One region of the Nocardioides sp. NPDC127514 genome, then DNA from elsewhere that is predicted to be linked to it. Evidence: predicted binding sites of a transcription regulator. Region 1 holds the regulator's gene; each other region holds the start of a gene.
The links. The regulator LexA, encoded in region 1, represses DNA repair genes until DNA is damaged. The targets are predictions, from matches to a motif close to TCGAACANNTGTTCGA.
Positions count from the first base shown of each region.

Region 2: imuA' (DnaE2-dependent mutagenesis accessory factor ImuA') is a predicted target of LexA. The motif match lies at 3,280-3,295, and genes of this name have one in related genera.
Region 3: recA (recombinase RecA) is a predicted target of LexA. The motif match lies at 2,189-2,204, and genes of this name have one in related genera.

Region 1 is NZ_JBEORF010000007.1:118,688-124,254, reverse strand. Features, by position in the region: gene ABTX24_RS07535 (MXAN_6640 family putative metalloprotease) at 1-1,119, opposite strand, end outside; gene ABTX24_RS07530 (alkaline phosphatase D family protein) at 1,194-2,864, opposite strand; gene lexA (transcriptional repressor LexA) at 2,951-3,718, opposite strand; gene ABTX24_RS07520 (LysM peptidoglycan-binding domain-containing protein) at 3,901-4,278, shown strand; gene ABTX24_RS07515 (hypothetical protein) at 4,469-5,365, opposite strand.
Region 2 is NZ_JBEORF010000014.1:74,482-80,048, reverse strand. Features, by position in the region: gene ABTX24_RS12950 (error-prone DNA polymerase) at 1-1,053, opposite strand, end outside; gene ABTX24_RS12945 (Y-family DNA polymerase) at 1,066-2,583, opposite strand; gene imuA' (DnaE2-dependent mutagenesis accessory factor ImuA') at 2,580-3,269, opposite strand; gene ABTX24_RS12935 (serine hydrolase domain-containing protein) at 3,419-5,182, opposite strand; gene ABTX24_RS12930 (MFS transporter) at 5,259-5,567, opposite strand, start outside.
Region 3 is NZ_JBEORF010000016.1:126,947-132,513, reverse strand. Features, by position in the region: gene ABTX24_RS14680 (MFS transporter) at 1-53, shown strand, start outside; gene ABTX24_RS14675 (DUF305 domain-containing protein) at 107-751, opposite strand; gene ABTX24_RS14670 (DUF6153 family protein) at 845-1,288, opposite strand; gene ABTX24_RS14665 (DUF4396 domain-containing protein) at 1,421-2,149, shown strand; gene recA (recombinase RecA) at 2,398-3,456, shown strand; gene ABTX24_RS14655 (regulatory protein RecX) at 3,524-4,240, shown strand; gene ABTX24_RS14650 (phosphoribosyltransferase) at 4,237-4,737, shown strand; gene ABTX24_RS14645 (GNAT family N-acetyltransferase) at 4,761-5,456, shown strand; gene ABTX24_RS14640 (PPK2 family polyphosphate kinase) at 5,475-5,567, shown strand, end outside.

The sequences.
Region 1 (5,567 bases):
GGTCTTCGAGGGGGCCAGGTTGGCGGCGGCGAAGCGGATGTACTGCTGCTTCAGCGTGGTGCCACGAGCGGCAAGCGCCTGCCGGATGGCGGTGGTCGAGTAGGTCGACGGCGCTCGGTTCCAGATCGAGAGGACGACCTCCGGCAGGGTCCCGCGCTCCTTGGCGAAGCGCTCGGACAGGTAGCGGAAGAAGATCCAGTTGCCGTAGATGCCGAGGTTGGAGGCGTAGGAGTTGTCCAGCGGCTTGCGCTGGTCCTCGAGCTGGCCGTAGCCCAGGTACTGGCGGTTGTCGTTGATGCTGTCGTAGACCTCGTCCTCGACCCAGGTCGCGGTCGACTCCATCATCCAGCGGTCCTCGCCGGCGTCGTAGGCGAACTGGACCGCGTGGAAGTACTCGTGGGCAGCGGTCACCCGGAGGTTCTCGGTGGGCGTGTTGACCGTGCCGTACTCGCTGGTGGCGTAGTCGTTGTCCATGACGCAGTAGGCCGTCGCGGCCGTCTTGGAGACCTTGGTCTCCGGCGCGCAGTAGCCGTAGTAGCCCTCGTCGTAGAGGTTCTCCAGGTAGATGTCGACCTTGCCCGGGGTGACCGACTTGTCGGCCGCGGGCTTGCGGTAGCCCGCCTGCACGTAGAGGTTGTGGACCTTCGTGACCACGTCGCGGACCTGGTTCGCGTACGTCGACGAGGCACGGTCGCCGCCCTTGCCCGGCGTGTAGTGGACGCAGACCGCGTCGCTGCAGGTCTGGGTGGCGGTGCGCGGGCGGGCGAGCAGCTCACGCGCGGCCGCCTTGTTCGAGCCGTCCAGGGCGTCCTTGGCGTTCCACAGGTCGGTCAGCGCGATGGTCGCGTCGGGCCGGCCGGCGACGTGCCGCCCGGGCACGACCTGACGAGCGCCGCGCACCGACTGGTTGCGCTTGACCTTCTTGGCCGCGGCGAGCGCCTCCCGGGCCGCCTTCTCCGTCACCGGCTGCTCGGCGCTGGTGTCACCGCCGGTCCTCACCGAGGTCGCCGGCGTCGAACCGGTTGCGGGCATGGTGGCGACGAATGTCGCGACGACCATGCCTGCGATCAGGACGAGGGATCGTTGTTTGCGGTTGATCCGGCGGGCAATGTTTCGCATGAGATACCAGACGTTCGGGAAGGCAGACCTGGGCAGTCTAAGCGCAGAGCGTCGCTGTGTCCGGGGGACACGGCCTAGACGGGCTCCGTGACGTGATGGAGCCTGTTGCTTCCGGTTGCGGTGGCGTACGACCTGGTCCAGGTGGCGGCGGTGTTGGAGTCCTTGCGCTCGCCGATGACGTACCAGTCCATCTGAGCCCGGTTGCGGGTCACGTCGAGCACGGAGTAGCCGTGGTCGTCGAAGTTGAGGTAGCGGACGTGGCGGTTGGCGGTCCTGATGATGTTCTCGACCGTGAGGCTGACCGTGCGGCGCGGCGCACCGAGGATGTCCTTGAGGTTGTTCGAGGTCACCGAGGTGGCCACGAACTCGACTCCGGCGGTCCTGCCGAGCGGGTAGACGGCGGAGTCGTACGGCAGGTCGCAGGCCCACGCCGAGTGGATGTCGCCGGTGACGAAGACGGTGTCGGTGATCGCGTTGTTGCGGATGTGCTCGAAGAGCTCGGTGCGGTCGGCGGTGTAGCCGTCCCACTGGTCCACGTTGTAGGCGATGCCGTTGTCGGGCAGCAGGCCGGTGACGTCGTTGACCGGGCTGATGAGGCTCTTGGGGAGCGCGCCGAACGTGACCGGCGCGATCATCACCGGGTTGCCGACGATCTTCCACTGGGCATCGGTGAGCAGGCCGTCCTTGAGCCAGGCGAGCTGCTCGTCGCCGGTGATCGTGCGGTCGGGGTCGTCGACGTCGGCGAGGTCGGTGCGGGCGACCTGCTGGGAGCGGTAGGAGCGCAGGTCGAGCATGCTCAGCTCGAGCAGGTTGCCGAAACGCAGCCGTCGGTAGATGCGGTCGTGGAGGTGGCCGTCGGTCTCCACCGTGGCCGTGCCGCCGACGCGCAGCGGCATCCACTCGTCATAGGCCTGGTTGGCGTTGGTCTTGCGGTCGATCCAGTCGTACTCGCCGGGCTCGTTGTTCTCAGCACCCAGCAGCCAGGCGTCGTTGGCCGACTCGTGGTCGTCCCAGGTGACGATCCAGGGCAGCCGGGCGTGGGCGGCGGCGAGGTCGACGTCGCGCTTGTACTGCGCGTGCCGGATCCGGTAGTCGGCCAGCGTGTGCATCTCGTGGGCCGGCTCGTGCGGCCGGACGTCCTCGTTGGCCATGCCGTAGCCGTACTCGCCGGGGGCGTACTCGTAGAGGTAGTCGCCCAGGTGGAGGATCGCGTGCAGGTCGTCGCGGGCGGCCAGGTGGCGGTAGGACGCGAACCAGCCGGCCTGCAGGTTGGAGCAGGAGACCACCCCGAAACGTACGTTCTCCGGGGTTGCGTCCGCGGCCGGAGCGGTGCGGGTGCGGCCGACCCGGCTGGTCTGGCCGTTGTAGGTGAAGCGGTAGAAATACCAGCTCTCCGGGGCCAGGCCGGAGACGTCGAGCTTCACGGTGTGGTCGCGGTCGGGGCCCGTCTGCTGGGATCCCTTCGCGGTGACGCGGCCGAAGTCGGCGGTGGGTGACACCTCCCAGCGGACCAGCACCTCCTCGCCCTGTCCGGACCCTGGAGTCGCGTCCGCGGTCGGCGTGACCCGGGTCCAGATGACCACGCGGTCCGGGAGCGGGTCACCGGAGGCGACACCGTGCTGGAAGTGGTTGAGCGTGCTGCCCGCGGCCTCGGCGGGCTCGGGAAGAGCGATGGCTCCGGCCCCTGCGGCGGTCGCCAGCCCGGCGGCGATGAGGGTACGGCGGTCGATCTGCGTCTGGGTCACGCTGTATGGAACGACGCAGCCGCCGGCCCTGTCATGGGCCGGCGGCTGGATTTCACGCAGTGTTCCCGGACTGGTTCCGGGAGGGCTCAGAGGCTTCGCAGAACCGCCGTCACCTTGCCGAGGATGGTCGCGTGGGTGCCGTCGATCGGCTCGTACGCCGCGTTGTGCGGCAGCAGCCAGACCTTGCCGTCCTTGCGGGAGAGCGTCTTGACCGTGGCCTCGCCGTCGATCAGCGCGGCCACGATCTCGCCGTTCTCGGCGGTCGGCTGCTGGCGCACGACCACGAAGTCGCCGTCGCAGATGGCCGCGTCGACCATCGAGTCACCGGAGACCGAGAGCAGGAAGAGGTCGCCGTTGCCGACCAGCTGCTTGGGCAGCGGGAAGACGTCCTCGATGCTCTGCTGGCTCGAGGTCTCCTCGGCCAGGATCGGGCCACCGGCCGCGATCCGTCCGACCAGGGGGACCATGGCGGCGTCGGGGTTGGGGTTGATGTCGGCCTCGGCGGTGATCGTCGACTCGGGCTCCTCGCCGGACATGGCCTTGCGGTGGGCCATCACCTCCGGGAGGAAGACCTCGAGAGCGCGCGGTCGCTTCGGGTCCTTGCGGATCAGACCACGCTGCTCCAGCGCACGGAGCTGGTGGGCGACGCTGCTGGTGCTGGTCAGCCCGACCGCGGCCCCGATCTCGCGCATGCTGGGCGGGTAGCCGCGCTGCTCGATGCTGTCGCGCAGGTGAGCGAGGATGCGCTGCTGACGCGGCGTGAGCCCGGTCGCGTCCGGCGGCCCGTCGGGCAGCTCGCGGACGCGGCTCTTCTTCGAACCGCCTGATCCGGTGCCTGTCTTCTGCGTGGTCATGTCATCACATTAGTCCCTCTGGCACCACGACATCAAACATTTGTTCGACCTCGCGGGCGGCGCGTGTCGGCGTTCGAAAATTCTTGGGGTCGCTACTTGCGTTGTTCGAACACGTGATCTACCTTCGAACATGTGCTCGATCGAACACGTGATCGAGAGACTTGTGATCAGGAGGCCGTGAGATGAGTGCAACCGTCTATGTGCTGCCCGTAGCCGAGCCGCCGCGTCCGGCGCCGGAGGTGCGTCGCTCGACCGTGCGGCTCACGCGTCGCGGCCGAGTCGTCGTGTTCGCATTCGCGCTCGTCGTGCTCTTCGGGATCGCGCTGATCGGGGCGCGGGTGGCGTTCGCGGTGGAGAACGGTGCCGACAAAAGCCCCTCCACCTCCGCCCACACGATGGTCGTCGGCGATGGCGACACGCTCTGGGACATCTCCTCGAAGGCCGTCGCCGGCACCGACTCCTCGATTCGGGAGATGGAGCAGAGGATCAAGGAGCTCAACGGTCTCGAGTCCTCGATGCTCGTGTCCGGACAGACGCTGATCGTTCCGACCGCGCCGTAGGCGGCGCCGCATAGATGTCCGGCTGCTCCTTCGAGACGACTGAGCGAGGTCGAGCGGCGAGCTTGCTCGTCCGCTCGCGCCGAGCGAGGGAGTCAGCCCGCGCAGCGGGCACCCTGGCGGCCGGCTACCGGGGAAAAGTGAGAGTGCTGCAGACGATGGGAAGCGTCTGCAGCACTCTCGCTGTGTCGGGTCAGTGGCGCCCGCGGTAGGGGCTGTCCGGCTCGGCCGGCGGCCACTGCTTGTTGCGTGTGCTGTGTCGCGGCGGCCACTCGTCGTCCGGCTCGGCCGTCGGTTCCTGGGGCTGGCGCTGGGTGGGCATCGCCTGGGTCGCGGCGGGGTCCTGGGTCAGGCGAGCCCGCGAGCCGGTCTGGCCGTAGCCGGTCGGGGTCTGGTAGGCGCCCGACTGATACTGAGGGGAGCCGGCCTGCTGGGTGGGGTAGCTGTCCGTGCCGTATCCCTGCGAGCCGTACCCCGAAGCGCTCTGCGGCGTCGACGTCGGTGTCGGCGGGCTGGAGTAGTAGGGCTGCGGGGCGGGCGGCGGGCTGGTCGGCGGCTGGTAGGACGGTGCACCGTAGGCGGCCCGGCTGCCGGTGTTGCCGTAGACCTGGTCGCTGCTGGGGTAGCCGTAGGGCGACTGGGAGCCGGTGTCGGTGTAGGCCGAGCGGTTGCTGGTGTCGCCGTAGGGCGGCTGGCTCCCGGTGTCGGAGCTGTGCCGGCCGTACGAACCGGTGTCGTCGTAGCCGTAGGAGCCGGTGCCGTAGTAGTCCTGCTCCGGGTAGGCCTGCTCAGGGTAGGCCTGGTCGGAGTAGGCCGGGGCCGAGTAGTCCTGCTCCTCGACGTAGGCGTTGGAGTGGCTACCGGCGTAGTCGTCGGCGGGTGGCGTGGTGGGGGAGCCGGAGAAGGCCCGCCAGGCCTTCCCGGCGAAGGTGAAGGTCAGGAAGAGGCAGGCGACTGCAACGACCGCCGCGATGGCGAGCTTCGCCCAGGCGCCGGAATCGCCTCCCCGTGCGTCGGCCCCGAAACCGACGGCGACCCACACGAGCACTCCCCAGATGACGAGGAAGGCCAGTGTCGCGATCGCAGGCAAGATGAAAGGTGGCCGGGGACCGCTTCTGGGGCGCGTGCCTCTCCGCGACCCGACGCGATTTCCTCCGGAGATGTTTGTCACGGGGGTCATTCTTACTCATCCAGGCCAGTCCGTCGCCGCTGAACCGGAATCTTTCGGTGTTTGACCGGCGACACGCCGGACACGCGGGTAAACACGGCGCTCGCTTGCATCGTCGTGGGGG
Region 2 (5,567 bases), on a different contig from region 1:
CCGGCTCGCGGCGGTCTCGCCCTCGGGGATCCCGCGCTTGGGCAGCTTCGGGGTGGCCTTGCGCAGGTCGAAGGCGCACTCCTCGGCGATCTCGACGCTGCGCGCCACCGCGCCCGGGTAGCGCCGGAAGAGCTGGTCCATCTCCTCCCCCGTCCTGACGTACGCCACCGGGCCCGCCGGGAGCCAGCCGGCGATGTCGCTCAGGGTGCGGCGCGCGCGGACCGCCGCGAGCGCATCGGCCACCCGGTGCCGGTCGGGGGTGGCGTAGTGGACGTTGTTGGTGGCGACCGTGGGCAGGCCGGCCTCGCGAGCGATGCCGGCGAGCAGGTCGTTGTCGTAGGAGTCGGTCGGATGACCGCGGTCGGTCAGCTCGACGACGACGTTCTCGTGTCCGAAACGATCAGTGAGGTCGCGCAGCGCCCGGGCCGCGGCGATCGGGCCGGTGCCGGTGAGCGCTTGGCGTACGGTGCCCTTGCGGCACCCGGTCAGGATCAGCCAGTTGCCGGCGCGAGCCCGGTCGGCGAGCTCGTCGAGGTCGTAGGCCGGCCGCCCCTTCTCGTCGCCGCGCAGCTGCGCCTCGGTGATCGCGCCGGCCAGCTGCCGGTAGCCCTCGACGCCCCGGGCGAGCACGAGGAGGTGGCTGCCCTCGGGGTCGGCGATCCCGTTCTGCGGCTTGGTCAGGCCCAGGGACAGCTCGGCACCGTAGACGGTCAGCAGCCGTGCCGGCCCCGTCAGCTTCTGTGCCGCCTCCGCGAAGGCCGGTGCCCCGTAGAACCCGTCGTGGTCGGTGATCGCGATCCCGTGCAGCCCCTGCCGGATCGCCTCGCTGACCAGCGCCGACGGGGAGCTCGCTCCGTCGAGGAAGGAGAAGTCGGAGTGGGCATGGAGCTCGGCGTACGGCACCACCGGGCCCTCCGGCCCGTGCACCTCCTCATCGGGCAGCCGCTTCCTGCGCCGGGAGATCGGCGCGTCGCCGTAGGGGTCCTTCGGCGGACGACCCGACAGTCGCCGCTCCAGCTCCTTCCACGGGATCTCGGGGTTGTTCCAGCCCATCAGCCGAGCCCATCAGTCGTAGCTGGCTTCGGTGAGCCAGTGGTCGGTGTCGAAGGTGGCCAGCCAGGCGCGGCCGTCGACCCCGACGAGCTGGAAGCGGGCGACCCGTCGCCCGCCGCCCGGCTCCCACCACGCCTCGGTGACCGGCCACGGACCGGCCCAGGAGGCGACCCGCTGCCAGGGCTGGCCGGCCGAGGGGCGATAGCGGGCGGGGTCGGCGGAGACGCCTCCGCGCGGGAGCACCAGCACCTGCCGCCCGGCCTGGTCGCAGACCTCCGCCGGCCACGGTTCGGCCAGGACCCGGGCAGGCGCCGGCGGCGGGATCGAGCCCGGCCAGGGCAGCGCGCGGTCGCGGAGGGTGCTGGGGCGGTCGCCCCAGGGGACGTACGCCTGGCGGTCGCGTGGGGTCCGGCCACCCTGAAGCACCGGGGCGACGACGGCCTCGTGGCCGAGCAGGCCCTGCACCCGGGCGATGCCGCGATCGACGCGCTCGTTCGTACCGCCCCAGAGACCGTCGGCGTGGACCGCCTCGGAGACGGCGACCTCGGGGACGAAGCGGACCTCGATCACCGCCCCACCTGCGACGACCCCGGCCAGCTGCCAGTGCAGCCGGTCGATGAGATCGACGGAGGAGAACCACCGCGGGTGCGCCCAGGTGCGTACCGAGTCCGGGACGTCCTCCATGACGACCTCGATCCGCACCTCGGTGCAGACCCCCTGGCGCGTCGCGAGGCCCTTGACGAACCCCTCTGCCGCCTGCCGGGCCGAGAAGCAGACCGCCTCGGCGGAGTCGAGCGGCGGCTCGAAGGCCACCTCGGTGGTGAGCTCGGGCGGTGGCGTACGCCCCGTCACAGGCCGCGCTCCCTCGCCGTGGATCACCCGGCGGACCCAGGCGGCCTGCGCGCCGAAGCGCGCCTTGACGTCGGCGCCGGGCAGGTCGGCGAGGCCGCCGAGCGTGGTCAGACCGAGCCGCTGCAGCAGGCTGACCGCGTTCGCGTCCTCGAGCACGTGGACCGGCAGGGCGCGCAGGAACGCGGTGGAGCCTCCGTCTGCCGGGACGGCGTACGTCTCCTGCGGCCCGGCGCTCCGCGCGGCCTGCTCGGCGGTGAAGAGCTCATCGGCGATGCCGATCCGTACGTCCCAGATCCCGAGCTCGACCACGCACTCGGCGATCGCCGCGCCGGCCTCGGCCTCGCCGCCGTAGAAGCGTGCCGGCGAGCGCAGCGCGACCAGCCCGGGACGCAGCGGCATGACGCCGGGGCGCAGCTCCTCCAGGCGCACCAGCACCTCCTCGAAGACCCGCGCGTCACGGGCTTCGTCGGCGGCGAGCACCTGGATCTCCGGGCAGCGCGACTGGGCGTCGCGGCGCCGCATCCCGCGCTTGATCCCGAACTCCCGCGCCGCCTGGTTGTAGGCCTGGACCCGGTTCTGCGCGAAGACCGCGGCAGGCAGGTGCCGCGGCAGGCCGGCCTCGCTCAGCGCCGCGGCGACCGGCCAGTCGGCACACCAGACCACCAGCGTACGACTCATGCCGACTCCTGTTTCCGCAGGTCAGCAAGGCCAGCGACCGGTTCGAGGACGCGGCGCAGACCGCCGTCCTCGGCCGGGAACCAGAGTGCCGTACGGCGCGGCGGAGCCGTCCCGCGCACCGCCTCGACCACCATCCTGCGGGCCCGGAGATGGCCGTCGCCGTTGCCCAGCCCGACCCAGCGCGGCTCGGTCGCCCGGAGGCGTACGTCTGCTCTCGGCCACTCCCCCAGCGCGACCAGCGCGGCGCCGCGGGTGCGCAGCCGGGCACCGATCTTCTCGGCGACGCTCGGCGTCACCCGCCCCACCGGCCGGACCAGCACCAGCGTGGTCACGTCGACGAGCGCCGCGGTCGCCTCCAGCCAGGAGTCCTTCGGCCGTGGCACCAGGATGGTCCGCTCCAGGTCGACCCCGGCCTCGGCCGCCGCCTCGACGCCGAAGTCCTCCACCCCGACGACGGCGGTCCACTCCCCCGCCGCCGACGGCCCCGCGAGCAGCAGCATCGCCAGCGACAGCGAGTCGGCCGCGTACGTCCCTCCGGCCCGGAGCTGCACCACCCCACCGAGCGCCTCGTGCGTCGCCAGCTCCGCGCCCATGCCCGGCTTCTGCTCCAGCCGTCGCACCTTCGACCGGAGCTGCTCGATCTGAGCCAGCTTCTGGTGTCGCTCAATCCCCGCTACCACTCCCACTCAATGAGTATCGAACATTTGTTCGAACACATCAAGGTCGAGTCCTCACTTCTGGCGCGCCGAATCGGTAGTTGTGACGAACGAAACTGTCGACTCGTCACCCACAACTACCGACTCGGCCGCCACAACTACCGATTCGGCGGGTGGGGTCAGCCGCGGAGCGCGGAGGCGAGGTAGGTGAGGCGGGGATAGTCGGAGGTGGGGAGGGCGGTGACGGTGGTCGTCTTGGCCACCGCGATCTTCCAGTACGTGGTGCCGGCGACGACCAGGAAGTCGGCCTTCGACGAACCGTCGCCCGACAGCGGCGTCGTGATCAGCTCGGGCACGCCGAAGGCCCGGAGGGCGGCGATGACCGGGGAGCTCTCCTCGAGTGCGGCGCGGGCGGCGGCGACGAGGCCGCCGTGGGCGTCGGGGACGGCGTTGACGCGCAGGGTCTGGATGCGCGGCTCGGCCTCCGGGGAGAGCATGACCTCGATGTCGTAGCGGCCCTTCTCGGCCGGCACCACGGCCAGCGCGACGCCCATCGCACGGGAGAAGTAGCCGTAGGGCGCGCCGCCCAGCGGCAGCCCGACCTTCGCGCGCGCCTGGGTGATCTGGACGCGCCGCCCGGCGTCGGGGGCGTCGAGCTCGACGTTGTCGGCAAAGAGCGACGGCAGCGCGAACACCTCAGCACCCGCGGGATCGAAGGTACGCAGCCGCTCGACCGCGGCCTCCAGCGCCGAGTCGAGCCGCGGCCGCAGACCCTTGACCACCGTCGAGAACCGGTGCGAGCCACCACCGGCGAGCTCGTCGGACACCAGCGAGCGCAGCGCGGTCATCGCGGTCGGGTAGCCCCCGGCGTACGTGCTGTTGGACAGCGTGATCACACCCAGTCCGGTCTCGGGGTGCCACACCATCCGGGAGCCGTAGCCGGGGTAGCCGCCGGAGTGGTGGACGAACTGCCCGAGCCTGCTGTCGTGGTCGACCATCAGGCCGTAGCCGTAGCCGGCGGCGACGGCACCGATCCCGGCCTCGGGGCCGTCGAAGCCGAGCGAGGCCGACACCGATCCGAACCGGTGCAGCTGCTGCATCTCCCGCCGCGACGCCTTCGACAGCGGATGCCCGTCGGCGGCAGAGGAGAAGGCGCCGAGGAAGCCGCCGACCCAGCGCGCCAGATCGGCGACCGAGGAGTGCAGACCACCCATCGCCGCGAACGACCCGGACGGCACCGGCGCCGTCGCGGCCCACGTCGGCGGGCCCTCGAGCCGGTCGCCGGCCCAGGCCGGGTGCAGCGGCGGCACATGACCCGGCACCCGGTTCGGCACCGCATCGGGCGAGTAGGCCGAGGAGGTCATCCCCAGCGGCGCCAGCAGCTCGTGCTCGACGAAGTCCCGGTTCGCACCCTCGGGCGCGTCACCACCGACGACGTTCTCGATCGCGCGCCCGAGCAGCGCATAGCCGAGGTTGGAGTACTCGAACCCGACCCCCGGCTCCCGTCCGGTCGAGAAGCCTCCGTCGAGGAACGTGCCGAAGTCGTCGTAGGACAGCGACTCCTGCCGGTCGCCCCACGGGTCGTCGGTCGGCAACCCGGCCGACATCGACAGCAGCAGCCGCAGCGTCACCGCCGGGGAGTCGGCGGAGTAGGGCGCCTGGTCGACGAGCTCGGGCACGTACTGCGCGATCGCCTCGTCCAGGTCGACCAGCCCGCGGTCGCGCAGCAACAGCACCGCCGCCGCCGTGAACGACTTCGACATCGACGCGATCCGGAAGACGCTCTCGGCCGTCGGCGCCGGACCACCCTCGGTCGTCGCCCCGAACGCGCCGGAGTGGAGCAGCTCGGAGCCGCGTACGACCCCATAGGCCAGGCCCGGAGTCAGGTTCTCCTCGAAGCGCTGCTGGAAGAGCTCGTCGACGACGGAGGTGTTCAGGCTCATGCCGCCACCTCCGTAGAGGAGAGGCAAGAATACGGAAATGGCGGCCTGAGACCGATTGTCGTTCGCTGGCGCTCACTCATACAGGCGTTCCTTCGGTGGCAGGTTGCTCGACGCGTTGCAGCCTAACCACCGAGGGCACCGAGAGTGCGGCAAGGCAGACCGCGGCGTAGAGCACGCCGCTGGCCAGGAAGACCGGCCGCTCCCCGAACCAGCCCGCCAGCGGCCCGTAGAGCAGCTGCCCGACCGGCATCGCGAGGAACGAGCCGAGGGCGTCGTAGGAGTAGGCGCGGGAGAGCATCTCGCCCGGGACGTTCTCCTGCATCGCCAGGCTCCAGCCGAGGCTGAAGATCTCGATCCCGGCGCCGGCGACGGCCATCGCCACGAT
Region 3 (5,567 bases), on a different contig from region 1:
TGCTGGTCACGGTGCTGTTCGGGGCTGCGTACGTGGCCCGTAAGGCGGCCTGACGGGCCTGCGTGGTGGGCAGGGCCGCTGGGCGGCCCTGCCCACCACGGCGTCCTCAGCCGAGGAGCTTCTCCATGGTGTCGATCTCGGCCGTCTGCGACTCGATGATCGTCCCGGCCAGGTCGACGGCCGGCTTGAACCGGCCCTCGTCCTGCTCGGTCTCGGACATCTCGATCGCGCCTTCGTGGTGCTCGATCATCATCGTCAGCCACATGTCGCTGAACTCGGCGTCGGAGGCGTTCTCGAGGGCATCCATGTCCTCGGCCGACATCATCCCGGGCATGTCGTCGTCCATGGCCTCCATGGAGTCGGACATGCTGCTGTCCTCGCCGTCGCCGTGGCCCTCATGGCCGCCGTTGACGTGGTCACGCATCGTCGACGGCACCTCCTCGCCCCACTCCTGGAGCCAGCCGGACATGGTCTCGATCTCGGGGCTCTGGGCCGCCCGGATCGAGTCCGCCAGCTCCTGGACCTCGGGCTCGAGGTTGCGGTCCATGGTCAGGTCGACCATCGACAGGGCCTGGGCGTGATGCTGGATCATGTCGGTCGCGAAGGTGACGTCGGCCTTGTTGTGCTCGGTCTCCGAGAGCTTCTGAGGCGCCTCGGCCTCGTCGTTGCCGCCGCAGGCCGACAGGGTGAGCAGCACGGCCAGGCCGGCCGCCGCCCAGGTCGCGCGGAAGAGGGGTCGTTGCGTACGCATCTGTTGTTTCTCCTTGTCAAGTGCTGATCACGGGCATCGCTGAGCCACCTGCGGACCTCGGGCATGGCCGGGTCGCGGGCGGGGTCAGGCCGCTCAGCACCTGATGACGGAGTAGGCCCATACGGAGGGCGGACCGGTCGCGGGACAGGTGAGCAAGGGCGCGAATCCGCTGGTCCGGGACCAGTCGCGGGCCCGCGAGAACCACCAGGCAGGAGTACGCCGCCACAGCCCGCTCAGCAGCAGCACGCCGGCAGCGAGCAGGAAGGCCGCGCACAGCATCATCGCCGTGTGCCCGTCGCCGCCCGGGTGACCGGCGTCGTCGGCCGCTCCGTGGCCGGTGTGCTCGAGAGCGTGCGTGTGCTCGACGTGGGCGGCGGGCAGGCTCAGCGCGCCGTGCTCACCGTCGGAGTCGGTGCCGTGAAGGCTCAGCGCATGCATGGCCAGCAGACCGGCGACCGTGACCACGACCGCTGCCAGCAGGGCGGCGCGGGCGACCGCACGGGTCCGCTGCTGTCGTCGTCGCGCTGCCGTCCACACACAGCACACCCTAAGGAGTCCTTCGTGGTTGGACAAAGTGAGGTCTCCGACCGGATGTCGCTTGCGAGTGCATACCCCCATGGGGTATGAATATCGGGTAGGCACAACGGACCGAACGACCAAGGGAGCGACATGACGTCGCATGACGAGCATCTGCACGCCGGACACGACCACGGCGGGCATCAGCACTCGATGCACGAGGGCCATGAGGGTCATGGCGGCGAGCACTCGGCGCATGACGCGCACGGCGCGCACGGGGGCGGGGTGAACGCGATGGCGGCCAGCGCCACGCTGCACTGCCTCACCGGATGTGCGATCGGCGAGATCGCCGGACTGATGATCGGCACCGCCATCGGGCTCAGCACCGGATGGACGATCGCCTTGGCTGTCACGCTCGCGTTCGCCTTCGGCTACGCCCTCTCGACCCTGCCTCTGCTCAAGTCGGGCCTGGCCGTCGGCGCGGCGCTCAGCGTGGTGCTGGCCGCCGACACCCTCTCGATCGCCACCATGGAGCTGGTCGACAACCTGGTGATGGCGCTGATCCCCGGGGCCATGGAGGCCGGCCTGGTCAACGTCGTGTTCTGGATCGGGATGATGATCGCCCTCTCGGTGGCCTTCGTGGCGGCGTTCCCGGTCAACCGATACCTGCTCCAGCGGGGCAAGGGGCATGCGCTCACCCACCAGTACCACGGCGCGGAGCCGGTCCAGGAAGGCGTACGCCGCTTCATCCCGTCCTTCTCCAGCGGTGCCCTGGCCGCGGTGATCATCGCCTTCATGCTCGGTGGCCTGTCGGTCGCCGTCGCCGACGAGATGGGTGGCGGCTCCGCCCCCGCCGAGCAGGTCGAGATGCAGGGCCACTGAGGATCCAGCGACCCCGACACGCCCGAACAGGTGTTCACATCGAACGCTTGTTCGGGCTAGTGTGTGGTAGTAGGTGGAGCGTGGTTCGTGCTATCGCCCAGGCAAAAACCGGGTCGTGAAACACCGTGCCAGAGGGTCCCGTTCAAAACTGTCGGTGGTCCCGTCTAGCGTCTGCCTTGATGACGACGAAGACACGTGGACAAGCGGCAGGCAAGGGGAAGAAGTCTGCCCCTCAGGAAGGAAAGAACATGGCGGCAGGTGACCGCGAGAAGGCATTGGACGCCGCTCTCGCCAACATCGAGAGGCAGTTCGGCAAGGGCTCGGTCATGCGGCTGGGCGATGAGACCCGGGCTCCGCTGGAAGTGATCCCGACCGGCTCGATCGCGCTCGACGTGGCGCTGGGTCTGGGCGGTCTGCCCCGCGGGCGGGTCGTGGAGATCTACGGTCCGGAATCCTCGGGTAAGACGACGGTGGCCCTCCACTCGGTCGCCAGCGCGCAGCGCGCCGGCGGCATCGTGGCCTTCATCGACGCCGAGCACGCGCTCGACCCGGAATACGCGAAGAACCTCGGCGTCGACACCGACGCCCTGCTGGTCTCCCAGCCCGACTCGGGTGAGCAGGCCCTGGAGATCGCCGACATGCTGATCCGCTCGGGTGCGCTCGACCTGATCGTCATCGACTCCGTCGCGGCGCTCGTGCCGCGGGCCGAGATCGAGGGCGAGATGGGCGACAGCCACGTCGGTCTGCAGGCTCGACTGATGAGCCAGGCGCTGCGAAAGATGACCGGTGCGCTCAACAACTCCGGCACGACCGCGATCTTCATCAACCAGCTGCGCGAGAAGATCGGCGTGATGTTCGGCTCGCCCGAGACCACGACCGGTGGTCGCGCGCTGAAGTTCTACTCCTCGGTGCGACTCGACGTGCGCCGGATCGAGACGCTCAAGGACGGCACCGACATGGTCGGCAACCGCACCCGCGTCAAGGTCGTGAAGAACAAGGTCGCCCCGCCGTTCAAGCAGGCGGAGTTCGACATCATGTACGGGAAGGGCATCTCCCGCGAGGGCGGCCTGATCGACGTCGGTGTCGAGGCGGGCCTGGTCCGCAAGGCCGGCGCTTGGTACACCTACGAGGGCGACCAGCTCGGTCAGGGCAAGGAGAACTCCCGCAACTTCCTCAAGGACAACCCCGACCTGGCCAACGAGCTGGAGAAGCGGATCCTGGAGAAGCTAGGGGTCGTGCCGACCGTCGACGCCCCGGCCGACGGCGAGGCGCCCGCGGCCGAGCCCGCCGGCGTCGAGGACTTCTAGGTCCACAGGCACCGGCTGACCTGTGGCTTCGTCAAGGCCTGACCGTTCGTCCACCCAGGATCCCTGGGTGGACGAACGGCCTGCGCCCGACTGGCTGGGGGACGTGACCCTCGGCGTCGAAGCCTGGGCCGGAAAAGCCCCGTCGCCGTCGGTCGAGCCGCCCCCGTCGGTTGAGCCGTCGTCGCGACGAAGGAGCGACGACGAGTCGAAACCAACACGTTCCCGTCGGAGGCAGCCTCGCCCTGCGGATCCCGCCGATCCCAAGAACGACCCCGAGCCCGACCACGAGGCGATCGCCCGGAAGATCCTCCTCGACGCCCTGACCGGCCAGGCGCGCAGCCGCAAGGAGCTTGCCGACAAGCTGGAGAAGAAGGAGGTTCCGGCAGCCCTGGCGACGCGGCTGCTGGACCGCTTCGAAGAGGTCGGCCTGATCGACGACGAGGCCTTCGCCAGGGCCTGGATCGCCAGCCGACAGCCCGGCAAGGGCCTGGCCCGACGAGCCCTGGCCCAGGAGTTGCGCCGCAAGGGCATCGACGACGACGTGGCTCGCGACGCGCTCGACGAGATCGACCCCGACGACGAGCGTGAGGCAGGCCGGCGGATGGTCCGGCGCAAGCTGCGCTCCCTGGAGCGCTTCGACGACCAGACCAAGACCCGCCGTCTGGTCGGGATGCTCGCCCGCAAGGGATACGGCGCCGGTGTGGCCTACAGCATCGTTCGCGAGGAGCTCAGCCTGGCCGATGACGATGGCGCCGGCGGTCTCGTGCCAGAATCCGATCTGTGAGTGAGCAGCAAGAGCGCGAGATCCTGACCTACGACCTCTTCGGAACCGCGGTGCGCGACATCGCCCAGAAGGTCGTCGACAGCGGCTACGAGCCCGACATCGTGCTCTCCATCGCCCGTGGTGGTCTCGCCCTCGGGATGGGCCTGGGCTACGCGCTCGACGTGAAGAACCTGTCCGCGGTCAACGTGGAGTTCTACACCGGCATCAACGAGCGCCTCGACGTTCCGATCATGCTCCCGCCGACCCCAGCGGCCGTCGACCTGACTGGGATGAAGGTGCTCATCGCCGACGACGTCGCCGACACCGGCAAGACCCTGGAGATCGTCCACGACTTCTGCGAGGGCCACGTGGCCGAGGCCCGCACCGCGGTGATCTTCGAGAAGCCGTGGACGGTGATCAACGCCGACTACGTCTACAAGAAGACCGACCGCTGGATCGACTTCCCGTGGTCCTCCCAGCCGCCGCTCGTCGACCGCCGCGGCGGCCAGGCCCACTGACCCAGCGGCGTTAACCTGGGTGCATGTTCACGCCGGTTGCGGTCCACAACGGGACACACCGTCTCGGCGGGGTGACGCGCCCGGGGGAGAGCTGGGGAGCGGCGGCGATGAGGATCGCCGGGCGGCCTGCGTACGCGGTGGACCTCTCCGGTGAGGTGAAGGAGTTCTCCTCCGACCCGATGCCGGTGGTGGCGCTGCGGCCGATGACCCGCGGCGACCTGCCCCACCTGGTCCGCTGGCTCAACGCTGAGCACGTGCACCGGTGGTACGGCGTGGACGGCGACCCCACACCCGACTGGGTGGCCGACAACTACGGGCCCGACATCGACGGCAAGACGCCGGTGACGTTCTGGGTGATCGAGGTCAACGGTCGCTCGATCGGGTTCTGCCAGGACTACCGGATCAGCGACGAGCCCGACTATGCGCTGCTCACCCCCGACCCGGACGCGATCGGCTTCGACTACGCGATCGGGGAGCCGGCCTTCGTGGGCCGCGGGATCGGGCCGCGGATGGCCTGGGTCTGGCTCACCTCGATCCCGCGGCGCTATCCCGGGGCGACGGCCTGCTTCGCGGCCCCCGACCACCGCAACGCCGCCTCGCTGCGGATGCTCGCCAAGGTCGGCTTCGAGCAGGGCACCTGGTTCGACGAGCCTCAGCCCGACGGCTCGACGACCACGATGGTCGGCTGCTCGCTGGATCTGCGGCGCGTTCTCGGCTGAGGCGCCTATCGTCTAGCCATGAGCCTTCTTGACGATCTGCGGCTGCCGGCCGGACCGGTGGACCTGCGGAAGTACGACACCAACTCCGCACCCGGCGTCGACGTCGACAAG